2 regions of the Lelliottia sp. GFLA7 genome follow, and region 2 is predicted to be linked to the other one. Evidence: predicted binding sites of a transcription regulator. Region 2 holds the regulator's gene; the other holds the start of a gene.

Region 1 (9,084 bases), on a different contig from region 2:
AACGTTATTTTACGCTTTGCGCCATTTCCAACGCGCCAATTGGCCAATGATTCGCCTGGACGCCATGCAGGTACCCACTTTTCGGGTGACGATGTACGGCGGTTCCCTGTTTCGTGCCTCTATTAGTGCCGTTCCCTTCCTGCTACCGCTGATGTTTCAGGTCGGCTTTGGTATGGATGCGTTTCACTCTGGCCTGCTGGTACTGGCCGTTTTCGTCGGTAACCTGACCATCAAACCCGCGACAACGCCGCTCATCCGCCGCCTGGGTTTTCGGAAATTGCTGCTGATCAATGGTGCATTGAACGTTCTGTCGCTGTTGGCCTGCGCACTGATTACACCGCAAACGCCTGTCTGGCTTACCTTGCTGATCCTGTATCTGGGCGGAGTCTTCCGTTCCATTCAGTTTACCGCCGTCAGCACACTGGCCTTTTCTGACGTGCCTTCCGCGCAGATGAGTTACGCCAACACCCTGTTTTCGACGGCCACGCAGCTCGCCGTGGGGCTGGGAATTACGTTGGGGGCAATTGGGATACGCATTGGTGAGAAAGTGAGTCATGCGCTAGGTATGGCTGCGATCCCCGGTCTGAGCTTCCGGCTGGCCTTTGTCGCTATCGCCATCATCTGTCTGGTCGGAATGTTTGATACGCTGAGTCTGACCAAAGATGCAGGCAGCGCGGTCTCGAAAAAAAGAGAATAAAAAAAGCCAGCGCGATGCTGGCTTTTCGACTTATCGACTTATCGACTTATCGTAAGATTAGCCGACGATACCGCGAACAAAGGCTTCAATCTCTTCGTCCTGGCAGTTTTCAAAGAAGCACTGCTGGAAGCGCTGACCTGACACGGCGGTTTTCACCAGTTCCGGGTCGATTGCACGCAGCGTATCCAGATAGTTGTCCTTCACTACCGCGGCTTTAACCTGATTCAGGATACCGGCATTACGGACCTGCGGCTCTTTACGCTCTGGTGGGTAGCCTTCACCTTTACGGCCAGTGAATGCTTTTTCAAAGATAAAGCGCACGTTCAATTCCGCGCCCCAACCGAAGCCTTTGGCAAATGGCAGCGCCAGTGCGTTACCGTTGTTGATCTGGGCAAACAGGAAGGCGTCAGCCGGATCGATACAGTAGCCGCAGTTCACGCCAGGATGGATGTTCAGAGACATCAACGCGCCCTGGCCGGTGCCGCAGCCGGTCACGACGAAATCAACAGCCTTAGAGTTGATCAGAATGCTGGCCATGATACCCAAGTGGATGTACGTCAGGTGATGATCGTTCTCATCGCTCATCCCAACGTTAAACACCGGGAAGCCTTTTTCATCGGCTACCGCTTTCAATTCATTAAGAATAATGGCGTTTTTTGCCGCCTGGCTGTTTTCCATCATCAGTGCAATTTTCATTCTTTATCTCCTGAATGCGATGCGGGTTTTCCCGCCACAGATAGCTCGTCCACTCAACTCTACTATCTGGCAAACATACTTTCAAATTAACTGAAAAAATGTTTTAAAAAATTAAGGCAACTTCACACATTTCTGTTTTGCCGTTGAAATTTGTGCGCCCGCATAAACTGAAGAAATTTTCACTCGCGGATCCGGCAGTTAGCTAGACTGCATTTAAAAGACAATAAAATCCTTTGGGGAATATTTGTAAATATGCGCCGCCACAAGCCTCGCATCACATGGCTAATCGGGTTAGTTATACTTTATGTCCTACTCTGGGCAAGAATATCTTTTGCACAACCCACACCTGATTCAACCCCCGTTCCCGTCTGGATTTATAACGCCGACAGTTTCGAATTCTGGCGCACTCCTCAGGGTGAATTACAGGGTTTCTACCCCGAACTCGTGCGCGCGATTAACCTCAAATATGACACACATCTGGAACTCAGGCCGGTCGGTGGGCCTGAAATCGGACAGCGTTTTAATGCCGATAGCTACGGAGTGTATGCCGGAGTCCTGCGAACAGAGTCGAGGGCACGCACCAAAATCCTCTCATCACAGCTTTTTATCAACGAGGTGGTGGCTGCAAGCCCATCGATGTCGGTGAATACAGCGGAAGAGTTGACGAACGCGCGCGTTCTGTTTCGCCAGAATGATGCCACGCTGGAGAGCGTGCAAAAGCGTTATCCGGATCTGACATTTCGCTCGATTCACCTGGTCGCCACCAGCGAAGAAGCCTTCCGCTTGCTGAGCGAGCGCAAAGCAGATTTCTACATTAATGACGCCAGCGAAATGGAAAACACCCAGCGCTACTACCTGCTTTCCCACCCTTTTCCCGAATTGCGCATCCCCGTAGTGTTAGGGTTCAGCCCGGAGCTGCGCGATTTACGTGAAAAGGTGAATACTTTTATTGGCGAGGGTTACCGCAGCGGGGCCTTACGCAAGGCGCTGGAAGAGAGCAAGCGTCAGTATCTTCTCAGTCGAATTGCGATTTCAAACCCTGAAAAAGACTGGTTGGCCAATAATCCTTTGGAAATCTGGTTACCTAAAAACGAAAATTTTGCGCCAATAATCTGGAAAGACAACCGCGGTTACCAGGGAACGGCGATCAATATGATCAATGACATGCGCGAATTACTCGGCATGGAAGTGGAGGTGCATTTTATTGACAATTATGCCGAGACGCTGGAAAAACAGCACTGGCCGATTCGTCTTGTAGATGTCGCCGAAAGCAGCAATACCGGGCATGCCGCAGGTCGAATTGGGCCGGATATTGCCTGGCACAACCTCTATTACAACCGAATTAAACAACCGTTTTTGTGGGATGAGGAGAGTATCCGCGGCCAGCGTGTCGGCGTGCTGGAGGGGTCATTCTCGGCCCGTTATTTACAGGAGCGATTCGGTAATGACGTCGTGATCGTGACCCAACACAACCTCAACGGTCTCATTGATGCCATCGAAAATAACAAAATTGACTATATTCTCGGCGACTTAAGTTCGCTGGAGTCGACGCTTCGCGGCAATGAACTGTTTCGTGGCGTGCTAAAAGTGGCAGGCGTCACGCGATCAGAATTTATTGTCGGCCCCTGGGTTCAGCCCGATCACCCGCTCTTTCAACTGCTTACGCAGGTTCACCGTCTTTCCAGTTTCCGTACACAACTGGAGCGCCAGGAAGAGCGTGATTTCTTTCCTGATTTAACCAAAAACACGCTAAAAATTGTCAGTGTGATATTGCTTGTAACCGCCCTGTTTAGCCTGTTTATGCTGATAATGATGCGCCGCCATATAAAAGAGAATCGGTTAATAAACCGCAATATTGTGCAGGCGCTCGAAAAGGTCAACCGTGCGCACGATGACGAGACCGGAAGCCATATCCAGCGTGTCGCGAAATACTGCGCAATGATGGCCCGTGAGTTGAAATTATCCCGCAAGATGATCGCAGAAATTGAACATTTCGCTTCCCTGCATGATGTCGGGAAAATCGCCGTCCCCGATCGCATTTTGCGTAAGCAAGGGCCGCTAACGCCCCAGGAATTTAGCGAAATGAAACTGCACACCACGAAAGGCTATACGATTATTCAGGGCCTGACGCTGGGTCCGGTCGCGGAAAATATTATTCACTTCCATCACGAAAAATGGGACGGCAGCGGATATCCAGAGGGGCTTCGCGGCGAGAATATCCCATTAGAAGCGCGCATCCTGGCTTTGGCCGATGTGTACGACGCATTGCGGCAAAAACGCGTATATAAACCCGCATTTAGTCACGAACAGGCATGCGAGGTGATCTTTGATGGTGCAGGACGCCATTTTGATCCGCAACTCATCGCGTTATTCCGCAAACACCATCTCAAGTTTCGCACCATTTTTGACAGCCTGGCGGATTAAGCGCCGTCGTTGCGAAGAGAAAGCGCGGATTGACGGGCTATTCCTGGCATTGAGTGTCGCATCAGGCGGTAGGATAGAGTGTTTTCAATGACTCAGAGCGAAATATGAAGAAATTATTCCTTGCAGGCGCGCTTCTGTTGCTCGCGGGTTGTAATGTGACCCGCCAGGCCGAAGTGAACAGCGCGGACAGCACCAGCGGCGTTGTGAGGCTCAATATGGGTCAGGCAATACTGCAAAATAGCCATTATGATTCTTACGTGACGAACGGCACGGCGACGCAAGAATGCCAGGCGATGGGTTACGCGACCGCTTCAGCCTATGGGCAGCCGATAAAAACCTGCACGGTTGTCAGCGGTTCGGTGTGCCTGAATGAAAGCGTGACTATCCAGTATAAATGCCAGGGTTATGCAATTAATCCCTCGGCAAAGCAAACCTATTATTAATAGTAGGCATTAATAATAGTGCTGCCAGAATGGCACTGGCAGCGTATTCAAATCGGAAACAGAACAATTCTCATTAATATATTATATCATTGCCAATGCGTTTTATTCCCATTCGTATTTTAATAAATAATATCTTTATTTTACCTTTTGCAAATAATTTAATAACAAATTATAGTGTCGCTCTGCCCGACTCATTAATAATTATATGGAGCCGCACCATGCTGAAAACTGAAATGATCGATAAGCTCAACGAGCAAATGAACCTTGAGCTTTTTTCATCCCTGCTTTATCAACAGATGAGCGCCTGGTGCAGCTTCCACAGCTTTGAAGGCGCGGCCGCATTTCTGCGTCGTCACGCTCAGGAAGAGATGACGCATATGCAGCGTCTATTTGATTATCTGGCTGATACCGGCAGTCTGCCGCGCATCAACACTGTTGCGTCCCCTTTCGCGGAGTATGCGTCTCTGGATGAACTGTTCCGTGCAACCTACGAACATGAACAGCTGATTACGCAAAAAATTAATGAATTAACCCACGCTGCGATGATTGGTCAGGATTATCCAACCTTTAATTTCCTGCAGTGGTATGTGGCAGAACAACACGAAGAAGAGAAATTGTTTAAATCCGTTCTGGATAAATTATCACTGGCAGGTAAATCCGGCGAAGGTCTGTACTTTATTGATAAAGAGCTTGCCACGCTCGACACACAGAATTAATTAAAAAAGGGAGCCCATTGGCTCCCTTTTTTAATGCTGACATATTTTACTTTCGTGCGTAGAAAACCCTTCCTTTAAGGGAATAAATTTCCCTTTATTCTTCAGAAACTCCACCAGCTGCGCGGCCGTCATATTTTCAGCAGAACAGGTATGAAAATGGGCGCTATCGCCGAATCGCATATGAATAGCCTGAATCAGGCTGGTTTCCGAATAGTGCTCATCAGACTCCAGCATCATGTTGAGCACCTCGTGCCCGTGAATTGACGTCATAACCCCTCCGCAAAGAAAGGCACAGACTACACGCGAAGTCCGCGTCGCGCCTTGCGCTGGCACAGGTTTACATGCACCCGGCACAGCTGGTGCATCGCCAGTCATGAGGGTTAATCGCCTGATAAAAAGCGCGATAATTGTCGGTTTCGAGCGGAATGCCATTGTCGAAGAACAGATCGGTTAGCCAGTCGACGTGTTCAATTATCCACTCGTCCTCTTTCAAGCCTTGGGCAAAAATCTCATCGTCCGGATCCATAATGTTGTAGATCGCCCACGTCTCCATATCTTTTTCGCGACGCGGCTCAGGCAGTTCCAGCGCCTCGCCGTTCCAGTGAATAATCCAGTGCCCGTGGCACAGCAAATTGCCCGAACGGCTCCAGGCGGCCTTAAATGGATTATCCCCTGCCATCGCCTTCTCACTTTTGTTGATTATTTATATTGACTGTTTAAGGTACGCCTAATTTTCGCGCAAAAATATTGCCCTTATGAAGTAGGCAAAACCCCCAAAAGTATCAGCCACTTGCCCTAAATATGACGCCCAGCCCAAATCGTAAACATTTTATTACACTTCTTGTAACGGTGATTTGACGAAGTGGCGCTTTTCACTTACTCTGCGCCGCAGAATGGGTTGCGATTTGATGTTGCGGTAGAGGAAAGCGTGAGAAATAGAACTCTGGGAAGTATTTTTATCGTCGCAGGCACGACGATTGGCGCAGGAATGCTGGCGATGCCGCTAGCCGCCGCAGGTGTCGGTTTCAGCGTCACCTTCCTGCTTTTAGTCTGCCTGTGGGCACTGATGTGCTACACGGCGTTGCTGCTGCTTGAAGTCTACCAGCACGTTCCTGCGGACACCGGACTTGGTTCGCTGGCGGCACGCTATCTGGGTCGCTACGGTCAATGGATCACCGGTTTCAGCATGATGTTCCTGATGTACGCGCTGACTGCGGCTTATATGAGCGGCGCGGGTGAATTGATCGCCTCCAGTGTGAACGACTGGTTTGGCGCGGGCATTTCCCCGGCGACCGGCGTTATCTTTTTCACCTTAATCGGTGGCGGCGTGGTGTGTGTCGGGACCTCTCTCGTCGACCTGTTTAACCGTTTTCTGTTTAGCGCCAAAATTATTTTCCTGGTGGTGATGCTTGTCCTACTCGCCCCGCATGTGCATAAAGTGAATTTACTGACACTTCCGCTGCAGCAGGGGCTGGCACTTTCTGCCATCCCGGTGATATTCACTTCATTTGGCTTCCACGGCAGCGTGCCGAGCATCGTGAGCTACATGAATGGTGATATTCGCAAGCTGCGTCGTGTGTTTATTATCGGCAGCGCCATTCCATTAATTGCCTATATTTTCTGGCAACTGGTGACGCTGGGCAGCATCGATTCATCGACGTTTATCGGCTTAATGGCTGACCATTCCGGTTTGAATGGATTCTTACAGGCGCTGCGTGACGTGGTGGCCTCGCCGCACGTTGAGCTGGCAGTTCATCTGTTTGCCGACCTTGCGCTGGCGACCTCTTTCCTCGGCGTGGCGCTGGGTCTGTTCGATTATCTGGCGGACCTGTTCCAGCGCCGTCGCTCCGTCGGGGGACGTATCCAGACGGGCGTTGTGACGTTCTTGCCGCCACTCGCCTTTGCGCTGTTTTATCCACGCGGATTTGTGATGGCACTGGGCTACGCGGGTGTGGCGTTAGCCGTGCTTGCGCTGCTGCTCCCTTCCCTTCTGGCGTGGAAAAGCCGCCAGCAGCATCCTGATTCAGGCTATAGGGTGTGGGGGGGAAAAACGCTTCTGGCGATGGTATTCACCTGCGGGATTGTGGTTATCCTGGTGCAGTTCTCGATTGCAGCAGGATTATTACCGGAAGTCGGTTAACAAAAAGGGCTCATAATGAGCCCTTTTTTATCAGCGCAATCAATGCAAACAGCAGCTTTTGAATTTCTTACCGCTGCCACACGGACAAGGATCGTTACGACCCACTTTCGCGCCATTGATAATCGGCTGTTGCGCCACGGTCAATTGTGGGTTCGCCACCCAGTAGTTGTATAAACGAAGCGCCGCCGGTTTGATTCGTTCAATGCTGGCGTGATATTCGTCTTCGGTTAGTTCATCCAGTTGTTCGGCATTCGCTTCCGTTCCGTGCAGCGTAATGATGTCTAAATCGGCTTTCAGCTCTTCCGGCAACGATGACCAGTCGGTCAGTGCCATCCCGCGCATATAGCCATAGCACCACTCTTCCACCACGGTATAGCTTTTCCCGTCCACGTCGTTAACGCCGAAGACTGGTTCAAACTGATCGGGATAGTCACTCAGTCGCTCGGCAATATCGTTCAGATGCTTAAAGCAGAGATCGATAAAACGGTTCATTTCGCGATCGTTTTTCCAGCGCGGAACATACTTTTGACCGCCCCACACCGCCACCAGCCAGGTATCGGGTTCAACGACAACCGGACCCGATAAAACCGCGGTAAGCATGCCGTCAAGCTCGGAAACGTCAATCACAGACGCATCCTCATGACCGTAAGACATTAACGTCTCTTCCAGCCACTCCAGTTCATTTTCAGTTAATGGGCCTTCAGTCATTGCAGACACTCCTGATAAAAAAAGAAAACGATTTTATCACACAATGCCAAAGGACTTCTCAAACGCCAGTTCCAGGCGCGTGGAGCATGCTGTTTACACGCCGATAACACCATATTCTCCATGGGCTTTCCTGGTGCAAGATAGCTTGAATCGTGACCGTTGCCCACGTGGCGGGCTTTATTGTTAACGAGATGTGATCCCCGCTGTAATTTCAGTTCACGGTGCCAGGTGGCGTAAAACGGCACTCTATACTGAAATAAGTCAAAAACCCGCAATGGGTTATTCACTCTGGCAGCCATTTTGCTTGCTTAATGTTCCTGCCCGTAGAGGGTGACAGGAAATCTCGTCGTATCAGCAGGATATTGTCAGGCTCGCGTTTGTTTCGTGCATTTTGTTCTCGCTTTTGTTTTTGGATTGACTGCGCCATATGCCGTTCAGGTTTAGACCGTGGTGCAAAAACCTCTTTGCTAAGGAACATAATAATGTCGCTGAAATTAATCAGAAGTCCCCTTTCTCTTGTATTAGCAGGTTGTCTGGTCACGGCATTTTCCGCCCAGGCGGATATCGTCATCGGTGTCGCGGGGCCCTTCACCGGCCCGAACGCAACCTATGGCGATCAGTACTGGCATGGGGCGACTCAGGCCGCAGAAGATATCAATGCCGCCGGTGGGATCAACGGCGAAAAGATTAAGCTGGTTCAGGGTGATGACGCCTGCGAGCCAAAACAGGCCGTCTCCGTCGCTAACCGTCTGGTTGATCAGGACAAAGTCAAAGCGGTTGTCGGCCATTTCTGCTCATCGTCTACCATGCCGGCTTCTGAGGTGTATAGCGATGCCGGCATTCTGGCTATCACTCCCGGCTCGACCAATCCGTTGATCACCGAACGCGGCATGAGCGATATGTTCCGCATGTGCGGACGTGATGACCAGCAAGGGAAAGTCGCCAGCGATTTTATTATCGATAAGCTGAAGGCCAAACGGGTAGTGATCATTCACGATAAAGACACCTACGGTCAGGGACTGGCGGATGCGACGAAAGCCGCACTGGCAAAACGTGGCGTAAAAGATGTGATGTACGAAGGCCTCTCGCGCGGTGAAAAAGACTTTAACGCCCTGGTCACCAAAATCGGCGCGCAAAAACCTGATGTCGTGTTCTTCGGCGGGTGTCACCCGGAAGCAGGACCGCTGGTGCGTCAGATGCGTGAGCAAGGCGTGCAGGCCAAATTCTTCTCCGGCGACTGTATCGTCAACGAAGAGATGG
Region 2 (9,084 bases):
AACTCACAAAAAGTACGCATTTAATTTGCGATACGAATTAATTTTTCACACACTCAGAATGCCAGTGATTCATCAACTGTATAGATAAGTTAGTGACACAATAAAAAACAGCTGAGAACGTGCCTTAAACGGGGTCTCAAGGGGGAAGAAAGTGAGTATTCTAGGTTATTTACAAAAGGTTGGCCGCGCACTGATGGTGCCGGTTGCCACGCTGCCAGCGGCAGCAATTCTGATGGGTGTTGGTTACTGGATTGACCCGGTTAGCTGGGGTGGAGACAACGCATTAGCGGCGCTCTTCATTAAATCGGGTGCCGCCATCATCGACAACATGTCCGTTTTGTTTGCGATTGGTGTCGCGTACGGCATGTCCAAAGATAAAGACGGTGCTGCGGCGCTGACCGGTTTTGTGGGCTTCCTCGTGTTGACCACGCTTTGCTCACCGGCAGCGGTGGCGATGATCCAGAAGATCCCAGCAGACCAGGTGCCTGCTGCGTTCGGTAAGATCAGCAACCAGTTCGTGGGTATTCTGGTGGGTATTATCTCCGCAGAACTTTACAACCGCTTCAGCAGCGTAGAGTTGCCAAAAGCGCTCTCCTTCTTCAGCGGCCGTCGTCTGGTGCCGATTCTGACCTCTTTCGTGATGATTTTTGTTGCTTTCATCATGATGTACATCTGGCCGCTGATCTTTGACGGTCTGGTGAACTTTGGTGAACACATCCAGAAACTGGGTTCTGCCGGTGCGGGTGTGTATGCATTCTTCAACCGTTTGCTGATTCCAGTCGGTCTGCATCACGCGCTGAACTCCGTATTCTGGTTTGACGTCGCGGGTATTAACGATATCCCTAACTTCCTGGGTGGCGCACAGTCCATCGAATCAGGTAAAGCGGTTGTCGGTATTACAGGTCGTTACCAGGCGGGCTTCTTCCCGATCATGATGTTCGGTCTGCCGGGTGCGGCGCTCGCCATCTACCACTGCGCGCGTCCAGAGAATAAAGCGAAAGTTCTGGGTATCATGATGGCGGGTGCATTTGCAGCCTTCTTCACCGGTATCACCGAGCCGCTGGAATTCTCCTTCATGTTCGTTGCGCCGGTGCTGTACTTCATCCACGCCGTGCTGACCGGTATCTCTGTGTTCATCGCCGCGTCGATGCACTGGATTGCAGGTTTCGGCTTCAGTGCAGGTCTGGTGGATATGGTGCTGTCCTCCCGTAACCCGTTGGCGACACACTGGTGGATGCTGATCCCGCAGGGCCTGGTGTTCTTCGCGATCTACTACGTGGTGTTCCGCTTCACGATCACTAAATTCAACCTGATGACTCCGGGTCGTGAACTGGCTGTTGCCGGTAGCGAAGCGGATGGTCAGGACGTGAATGTGAGCGCTAACGCAGACCAGGACGTAGCCGGTCTGGCGCGTCAGTACATCGCCGCAGTGGGCGGTTCTGATAACCTGACGGGTATTGATGCATGCATCACCCGTCTGCGACTGAACGTGAAAGACTCCTCTCTGGTTAACGAAGCGCTGGCAAAACGCCTGGGTGCATCAGGCGTGATTCGTCTGAACAAAACCAGCGTGCAGATTATTGTGGGCTTCGTTGCAGAAAAAATCGCTAACGCAATGAAAACCACCGGTCCGGTAGCCGCATCAGAATCCGCTTCTGCTCCGGTTGCAGCGCCAACCACCGCGAAACCACAGGCGGTGCCTAACGCAACAACTATCGCAGCGTTGGTTTCGCCAGTGACCGGCGAAGTCGTCGCGATTGAACAGGTTCCTGACGAAGCGTTTGCCAGCAAAGCGGTGGGTGATGGCGTGGCAGTGGTACCAACGGAAAAACTCGTGGTATCACCGGCAGCGGGCACTATCGTTAAAATCTTCAACACCAACCATGCGTTCTGCCTGGAAACCGAAAAGGGTGCCGAAATCGTTGTCCACATGGGCATTGATACGGTCGCTTTGGGTGGTAAAGGCTTTACGCGTCTGGTTGAAGAGGGCGCAGAAGTGGTTGCCGGTGAACCGATTCTGGAAATGGATCTGGACTATCTGAACGCCCATGCGCGCTCGATGATAAGCCCGGTTGTCTGTAGTAATATCGACGACTTTAGCGGCTTGGTCATTCAGGCAAAAGGTCAGGTTGTTGCAGGCCAGACCCCGCTGTATGAGATTAAAGGCAAGTAATCGCTCCTGAGTAGAGTTCATGCCTTAAGCGGCGGGGGTTATCCTCCGCCGCTTTTTTTTGCATCAATCGCCCCCATTATTTTCCTCCTGGACGTATAAAGGGTTGTCACTACGTCCGGCTTATAAGATCATACGCCGCTATACGTTATTTACGCCTTTGAGGAATCCACGATGAGTGAGGCTGAAGCCCGCCCGAGTAACTTTATTCGTCAGATCATCGATGAAGATCTGGCCAGTGGTAAGCACACCACAGTGCATACCCGTTTTCCGCCGGAGCCTAATGGCTACCTGCACATTGGCCATGCGAAATCCATCTGCCTGAACTTTGGCATTGCGCAAGACTATCAGGGCCAATGCAACCTGCGTTTCGATGACACCAACCCAGTAAAAGAAGACATCGAATACGTTGAGTCCATTAAGAACGATGTGCAGTGGTTAGGATTCAACTGGTCAGGCGACATTTGCTACTCTTCAGACTATTTTGATCAGCTCTTTGCCTATGCGGTGGAGCTGATCAACAAAGGTCTGGCCTACGTTGACGAACTGTCTGCTGACGAAATCCGTGAATATCGCGGCTCGCTGACCGCGCCGGGCAAAAACAGCCCATACCGCGATCGTAGCGTCGAAGAAAACCTCGCCCTGTTCGAAAAAATGCGTGCGGGTGGCTTCGAAGAAGGTAAAGCGTGTCTGCGTGCCAAAATCGACATGGCATCACCTTTCATCGTGATGCGCGATCCGGTTCTGTACCGTATTAAATTTGCCGAGCACCATCAGACCGGCAACAAGTGGTGCATCTACCCGATGTACGACTTCACCCATTGCATCAGCGATGCGCTGGAAGGCATCACGCACTCTCTGTGTACGCTGGAATTCCAGGACAACCGTCGTCTGTACGACTGGGTGCTGGATAACATCACCATTCCTGTGCATCCGCGTCAGTACGAGTTCTCTCGTCTGAATCTGGAATACACGGTGATGTCCAAGCGTAAGCTGAACCTGCTGGTGACGGATAAGCACGTTGAAGGCTGGGATGATCCGCGTATGCCGACCATTTCCGGTCTGCGTCGCCGTGGTTACAGCGCCTCATCGATCCGCGAATTCATCAAGCGTATCGGCGTGACCAAGCAAGACAACACCATTGAAATGGCGTCGCTGGAATCCTGTATTCGCGAAGATTTGAACGAAAATGCGCCGCGCGCAATGGCCGTTATCGATCCGGTTAAACTGATTATCGAAAACTATCCGCAGGGCGAAAGCGAGCTGGTGACGATGCCTAACCATCCGAGCAAACCGGAAATGGGCAGCCGCGAAGTGCCATTCAGTGCTGAAATCTGGATCGACCGCGCCGATTTCCGCGAAGAAGCCAACAAGCAGTACAAACGTCTGGTGATGGGCAAAGAAGTGCGCCTGCGCAATGCCTACGTGATCAAAGCTGAGCGCGTCGAAAAGGACGCAGAAGGCAATATCACCACGATTTTCTGCAGCTATGATGCGGAAACTCTCAGCAAAGATCCGGCAGATGGTCGTAAAGTGAAAGGCGTTATTCACTGGGTCAGCGCTGCGCACGCGCTGCCGGTTGAAATTCGTCTTTACGATCGTCTGTTCAGCGTGCCAAATCCGGGCGCTGCGGAAGATTTCCTGGCGACGATCAATCCGGAATCCCTGCTGATCAAACAGGGCTACGCTGAGCCGTCGCTGAAAAATGCGGAAACCGGCAAGGCTTACCAGTTTGAGCGTGAAGGGTACTTCTGTCTTGACAGTCGTTATGCAACCGCTACCAAACTGGTCTTCAACCGTACAGTAGGTCTGCGTGACACGTGGGCCAAAGCTGGCGAGTAATCCAGGTCAATGAGAGACAAACGCCGCATATTGCGGCGTTTTTTTTGCTTGTCGATCAGGCTGTTAGTATTTCATCGAAAAAGAGACGTTTAACATTGAGGTCAATGAGCTGCTACTTATTTTATTAAATAAAATTTGATGCGCATGAGGAGAGTAAAATAAAACGATGTAATCGCTATCAATAATTATTAGTGATTGAATTTAGTTGATTTTTTAATGTAAAAACCCTTCCTGACCTATATGTTACAAATCACTACCAATTATGTGCACTTCGTCATAATCCTGCATTTTGCCCACTGAAAAGCATTGATAATTCGCGTCGCGAAAAATAGTCTAAAGACGGTAGTTAATTCGAGGGTATTTATAACTACCCCTGACCGTTTGGTCTTTTTAGATTTTTCGCCGTTTAAGGCGCTTTAATTCGTCAAAGAGGAACAACTATGCGTACGTTCAGTGGCAAACGTAGTGCGCTGGCGCTGGCTATTGCCGGTGTGACAGCAATGTCTGGCTTTATCGCTTCACCGCAGGCTCAGGCAGCAGGCTTTATCGATGATTCCACGCTCACGGGCGGTATCTATTACTGGCAACGTGAACGTGACCGTAAAGATGTTACCGAAGACAAATACAAAACCAACTTGTCCCATTCCACCTGGAACGCCAACCTCGATTTCCAGTCAGGTTATGCTGCGGACATGTTCGGGTTGGACATTGCGGCGTTCACTGCCATTGAGATGGCAGAAAATGGCGACAGCGCGCACCCGAACGAAATCGCGTTCTCCTCGAGTAACAAAGCCTACAAAGAAGACTGGTCGGGTGATAAGAGCGGAATAAGCCTCTATAAAGCGGCCGCTAAGTTCAAATACGGCCCGGTTTGGGCTCGCGGCGGGTATATTCAGCCAACCGGTCAGACGCTGCTAGCCCCACACTGGAGCTTTATGCCTGGTACATATCAGGGTGCCGAAGCCGGGGCAAACTTTGACTACGGTGATGCGGGCGCGTTGAGTTTCTCCTACATGTGGACCAACGAATATAAAGCCCCGTGGCATCTGGAGATGGATAAGTTCTATCAGAATGACAAGAAAACCAAAGTCGAATACCTCCACTCGTTAGGGGCGAAATATGACTTTAAAAACGATTTAGTGCTGGAAGCGGCTTTTGGTCAGGCAGAAGGATACGTGGATCAATACTTCGCCAAAGCCAGCTATAAATTCGATATCGTCGGCGGCCCGCTGTCCACCAGCTATCAGTTCTACGGCACGCGTGACAAAGTCAGCGATGGCAGCGTGAACGATCTGTATAACGGCACGGCATGGCTGCAAGCATTGACCTTCGGCTACAAAGTCGGGCAAGTTGATTTGCGTCTGGAAGGAACATACGTGAAGGCCGAAGGCCAGCAGGGCTACTTCTTGCAGCGTATGACACCGACCTACGCGTCATCAAATGGTCGCCTGGATATCTGGTGGGATAACCGTTCGGATTTCAACGCCGATGGTGAGAAAGCTGTATTCTTCGGCGCCATGTATGACCTGAAAAACTGGAATCTGCCGGGCTGGGCGGTTGGCGCATCTTACGCGTATGCATGGGACGCAAAACCTGCAGATATGGCTACGCCGGACGCTTACTATGACCCGAACTATCGCCTGAAAGAGTCCTCATATAGCCTCGATGCGATCTACACCCTCCAGGAGGGTCGCGCGAAGGGCACGATGTTCAAACTGCACTTCACCCAGTACGACAACCACTCCGATATTCCAAGCTACTCGGGCGGTTACGGCAACATCTTCCAGGATGAGCGTGACGTGAAATTCATGGTCATCGCGCCATTCACCATTTTCTGATGAACGCGCCGGCGGGGTGATTCCCCCCATCCCGCCGGAATGGAGACTGAAATGCTGAAAAAATTGATTATCGTCGCGGTGCTCGCATCGGGGCTGGTCGCCTGCGCACAGCCTCAGGCACCAAAAGAAGACTCACGACTGAAAGAGGCGTACAGCGCCTGTATTAACACCGCCGAAGGATCGCCAGACAAAATCCAGGCCTGTCAGAGCGTGCTGACTGTGCTGAAAAAAGAGAAAGCGCACGAGCAGTTTGCGACGCAGGAAAATGTGCGGGTGCTGGATTACCAGGCCTGTATTCAGGCGCGTCAAACCGGTAACGATCAGGAAGTGGCAAAGCGTTGTGACAAGATCTGGCAGGAGATCCGCAGCAACAACAGCAAGTAATCTTCTTTTGCCACGCCCGGTTGTGCTTCATCCTGAAATTCGCAGGATGAAGCGCAACCGGGCTTTTTCATTTATAGCAGGCAAAAAAAAGCCAACCGTTAGGTTGGCTCAGAGTATGAAATACGATTATTTGGTGTCGTGCGCGTGATCGTTTTCGCGGCAATCGCCTTCTGCACAGTGACCGTAGAGGTACAGGCTGTGGTTGGTCAGACGGATACCATGACGAGTGGCAATCTCACGCTGACGAGATTCGATAGATTCATCGCTAAACTCAATCACCTTGCCGCAATCCAGGCAAATGAGGTGATCGTGGTGATGCTGTTGTGTCAGTTCAAAAACGGATTTACCGCCTTCAAAATTATGACGGGTGACAATCCCGGCGTCATCAAATTGGTTCAGAACGCGATAAACGGTCGCCAGGCCAATCTCTTCGCCCATGTCGATCAGACGTTTATACAAGTCTTCCGCACTGACATGGTGATTGTCCGGCCCTTGCAGTACTTCCAGGATTTTTAAACGAGGAAGCGTCACTTTCAGGCCAGCCTTCTTTAATGCGGTATTGTTGTCAGTCATGCGGAATCTGTCCTGTTGCTAAACGATTCACTTCTAAAGAAGAAGTGACAGAAAATGCACTTGGGATAATGCGTTTCATTATAGAACTGCCATGCTTAAATGAAAACTGCAAGTCTCAAGCAAAGTATGCTTATAAAAACGTGGTATCGCCAACAAAGTTGAGCGAAGGCATCCACTTTAACCTGGGATATTGTACAGGTCTGAAAGCAAAAGTTAAAAATTTGTAGCAATTATTTTAATTGGAAATACCTATCAATGCGGCGCAACAGTTTTGCAGCGCCGCACGATCAATCAGGCATTCAGGATATCGTCGAGGTGAAGTTCTTCGCGGATCTGCTTAACCCATTGGTTTACGCGTTCTGCGGTGAGTTCTGGTTGACGGTCTTCGTCAATCGCCAGGCCCACAAAGTGATCGTCATCCGCCAGGCCTTTAGACGCTTCAAAGTGGTAACCCGCCGTTGGCCAATGACCGACAATCGCCGCGCCGCGCGGTTCGATGATGTCGCGGATGGTGCCCAGCGCATCACAGAAGTACTCTGCGTAATCTTCCTGGTCACCGCAGCCGAACAGCGCGACCAGCTTACCGTTGAAGTCGACTTCTTCCAGCGTTGGGAAAAAATCATCCCAGTCACACTGCGCTTCGCCGTAGTACCAGGTAGGAATGCCCAGCAGCAGAATATCGTAGCCTTCGAGATCTTCTTTGCTGCTCTTCGCAATGTCATGGACGTCGGCAACGTCTTTACCAAGCTGTTTTTGAATGTTTTTTGCGATGTTTTCGGTATTACCGGTATCGCTGCCGAAGAAAATGCCGATGATTGCCATGAGTAAAATAACCTCTTGAAACTTAATGGTATGGTGGCACAAATTGTCCACGGATAAGGGCAATCATAGCAGAACAGAGAAGTCAGCGGAAACAGCTATCACGCGGGACTGCACTCTGTGCTACATGAAAGTGGGGTAAGGGTGGTTTTTCAGACTTTTACTGAGAATGGCGCAATGCCTGCAGTTGCAGCATAAGCATCTCTTCGATCAGCTCGCTGCGGCTGATTTCACGGGCCTCAGCCAGTTCGCTTAGGGCATCGACGGCGTCCGCATTGAGTTTTAACTCGACGCGTTTAAGCCCACGACTTTTGTCGCGTTTAAGCTGGTTGCGCTTATTGATGCGCAACTGTTCATCGCGCGAAAGCGGATTGGTTTTAGGTCGTCCCGGTCGACGTTCAGTCGCGAACAGATCTAATGTCGTACGGTCCGTTTGTTCTTTGGCCATGATTCAGATAATTCGGGGAAAACGAGCGGCCCTGCTATTGCCGGGGCGATGAGCGCGACATCATACATTACTGATATCAGCACGCCAACGACTGGAGGCCAACAGGCGTCCAGTCGCTGACATTTTAATCAAATCGCGTTCTCAGAGAGATAACGACGGATGGCGCGCAGCACCGCTTCCGGTTTTTCGGCGTGAACCCAGTGGCCCGCACCGGCAATCACATGCGCACGCGCCTGCGGGAATTGCGCCAGCAGCGCATCGCGATAGGCTTCGGTGACATACGGTGAATTACCGCCGCGAATAAAGAGCGTAGGGGACTGCCAGGCGGGAACCGGCTGCCAGCCGACAATGTTATCGTACTGATCCCACAGCACCGGCACGTTAAATCGCCACGCGCCCTCGACGAACGACTTCAGCAGAAATTGCACCACGCCTTCTTCATCTAACTGCCCGCGCATAATCGCCGCCGCCTGCTGGCGGGTTGCAGCGCCCGCTTCAGTGACAGCGTTGATCGCCGCAAAGATTTCATCGTGGCGACGAACATCGTAATCCACGGGCGCCACGTCAATCACCACCAGCTGGTTGATGCGCTCTGGCGCAATGGCCGTCAGGGCCATCACCGCTTTACCGCCCATTGAATGCCCAATCAGCGTCGCTTTTTCGATGTTATTCGCATCAAGCGTATCCAGCAGATCCTGGGCCATCGCCGCATAAGTCATCTCCGGATCGCGGGCTGAAATACCGTGGTTGCGCATATCGACCTGCAAAATATCGTGATCGGTAACCAGATCGCGCGCCAGCACGCCCAAATTATCAAGGCTGCCAAAAAGGCCGTGAACCAGTACGATGGGAGAATTATTGTTCGGCGATTGTGCAGATTGCGCTCGGCTATTCAATTTCATGGCAAAGTTCTTTTTTTACGTATGTCAGGTTAGGGTATTATGTTGACCATTCTGCCGCCCGGCTGCAAGGATCCAGTTTATTCTGACTTTTGCCGCCACCCTGGCTTG

What was found. Region 2 encodes Fur, which represses iron uptake genes when iron is present. Its sites were predicted from a motif close to ATAATAATGAGAACNACTATCAA; they were not measured.
Region 1: the regulator Fur is predicted to act here: its motif matches at 4,318-4,340, upstream of ftnA (non-heme ferritin).

What each region holds. Positions count from the first base shown of each region.
Region 1 covers NZ_JBWLAQ010000002.1:365,231-374,314, forward strand. Annotated here, with positions in the region: gene AC07RN_RS07235 (MFS transporter) at 1-697, shown strand, start outside; gene AC07RN_RS07240 (RpiB/LacA/LacB family sugar-phosphate isomerase) at 755-1,393, opposite strand; gene AC07RN_RS07245 (HD domain-containing phosphohydrolase) at 2,012-3,817, shown strand; gene yecR (YecR family lipoprotein) at 3,922-4,260, shown strand; gene ftnA (non-heme ferritin) at 4,479-4,976, shown strand; gene AC07RN_RS07260 (YecH family metal-binding protein) at 5,007-5,246, opposite strand; gene AC07RN_RS07265 (hypothetical protein) at 5,314-5,655, opposite strand; gene tyrP (tyrosine transporter TyrP) at 5,905-7,116, shown strand; gene AC07RN_RS07275 (YecA/YgfB family protein) at 7,156-7,824, opposite strand; gene AC07RN_RS07280 (branched-chain amino acid ABC transporter substrate-binding protein) at 8,307-9,084, shown strand, end outside.
Region 2 covers NZ_JBWLAQ010000001.1:786,156-795,239, reverse strand. Annotated here, with positions in the region: gene nagE (N-acetylglucosamine-specific PTS transporter subunit IIBC) at 152-2,173, shown strand; gene glnS (glutamine--tRNA ligase) at 2,345-4,012, shown strand; gene chiP (chitoporin ChiP) at 4,453-5,850, shown strand; gene chiQ (ChiQ/YbfN family lipoprotein) at 5,905-6,234, shown strand; gene fur (ferric iron uptake transcriptional regulator) at 6,361-6,807, opposite strand; gene fldA (flavodoxin FldA) at 7,099-7,629, opposite strand; gene ybfE (LexA regulated protein) at 7,787-8,074, opposite strand; gene ybfF (esterase) at 8,203-8,976, opposite strand.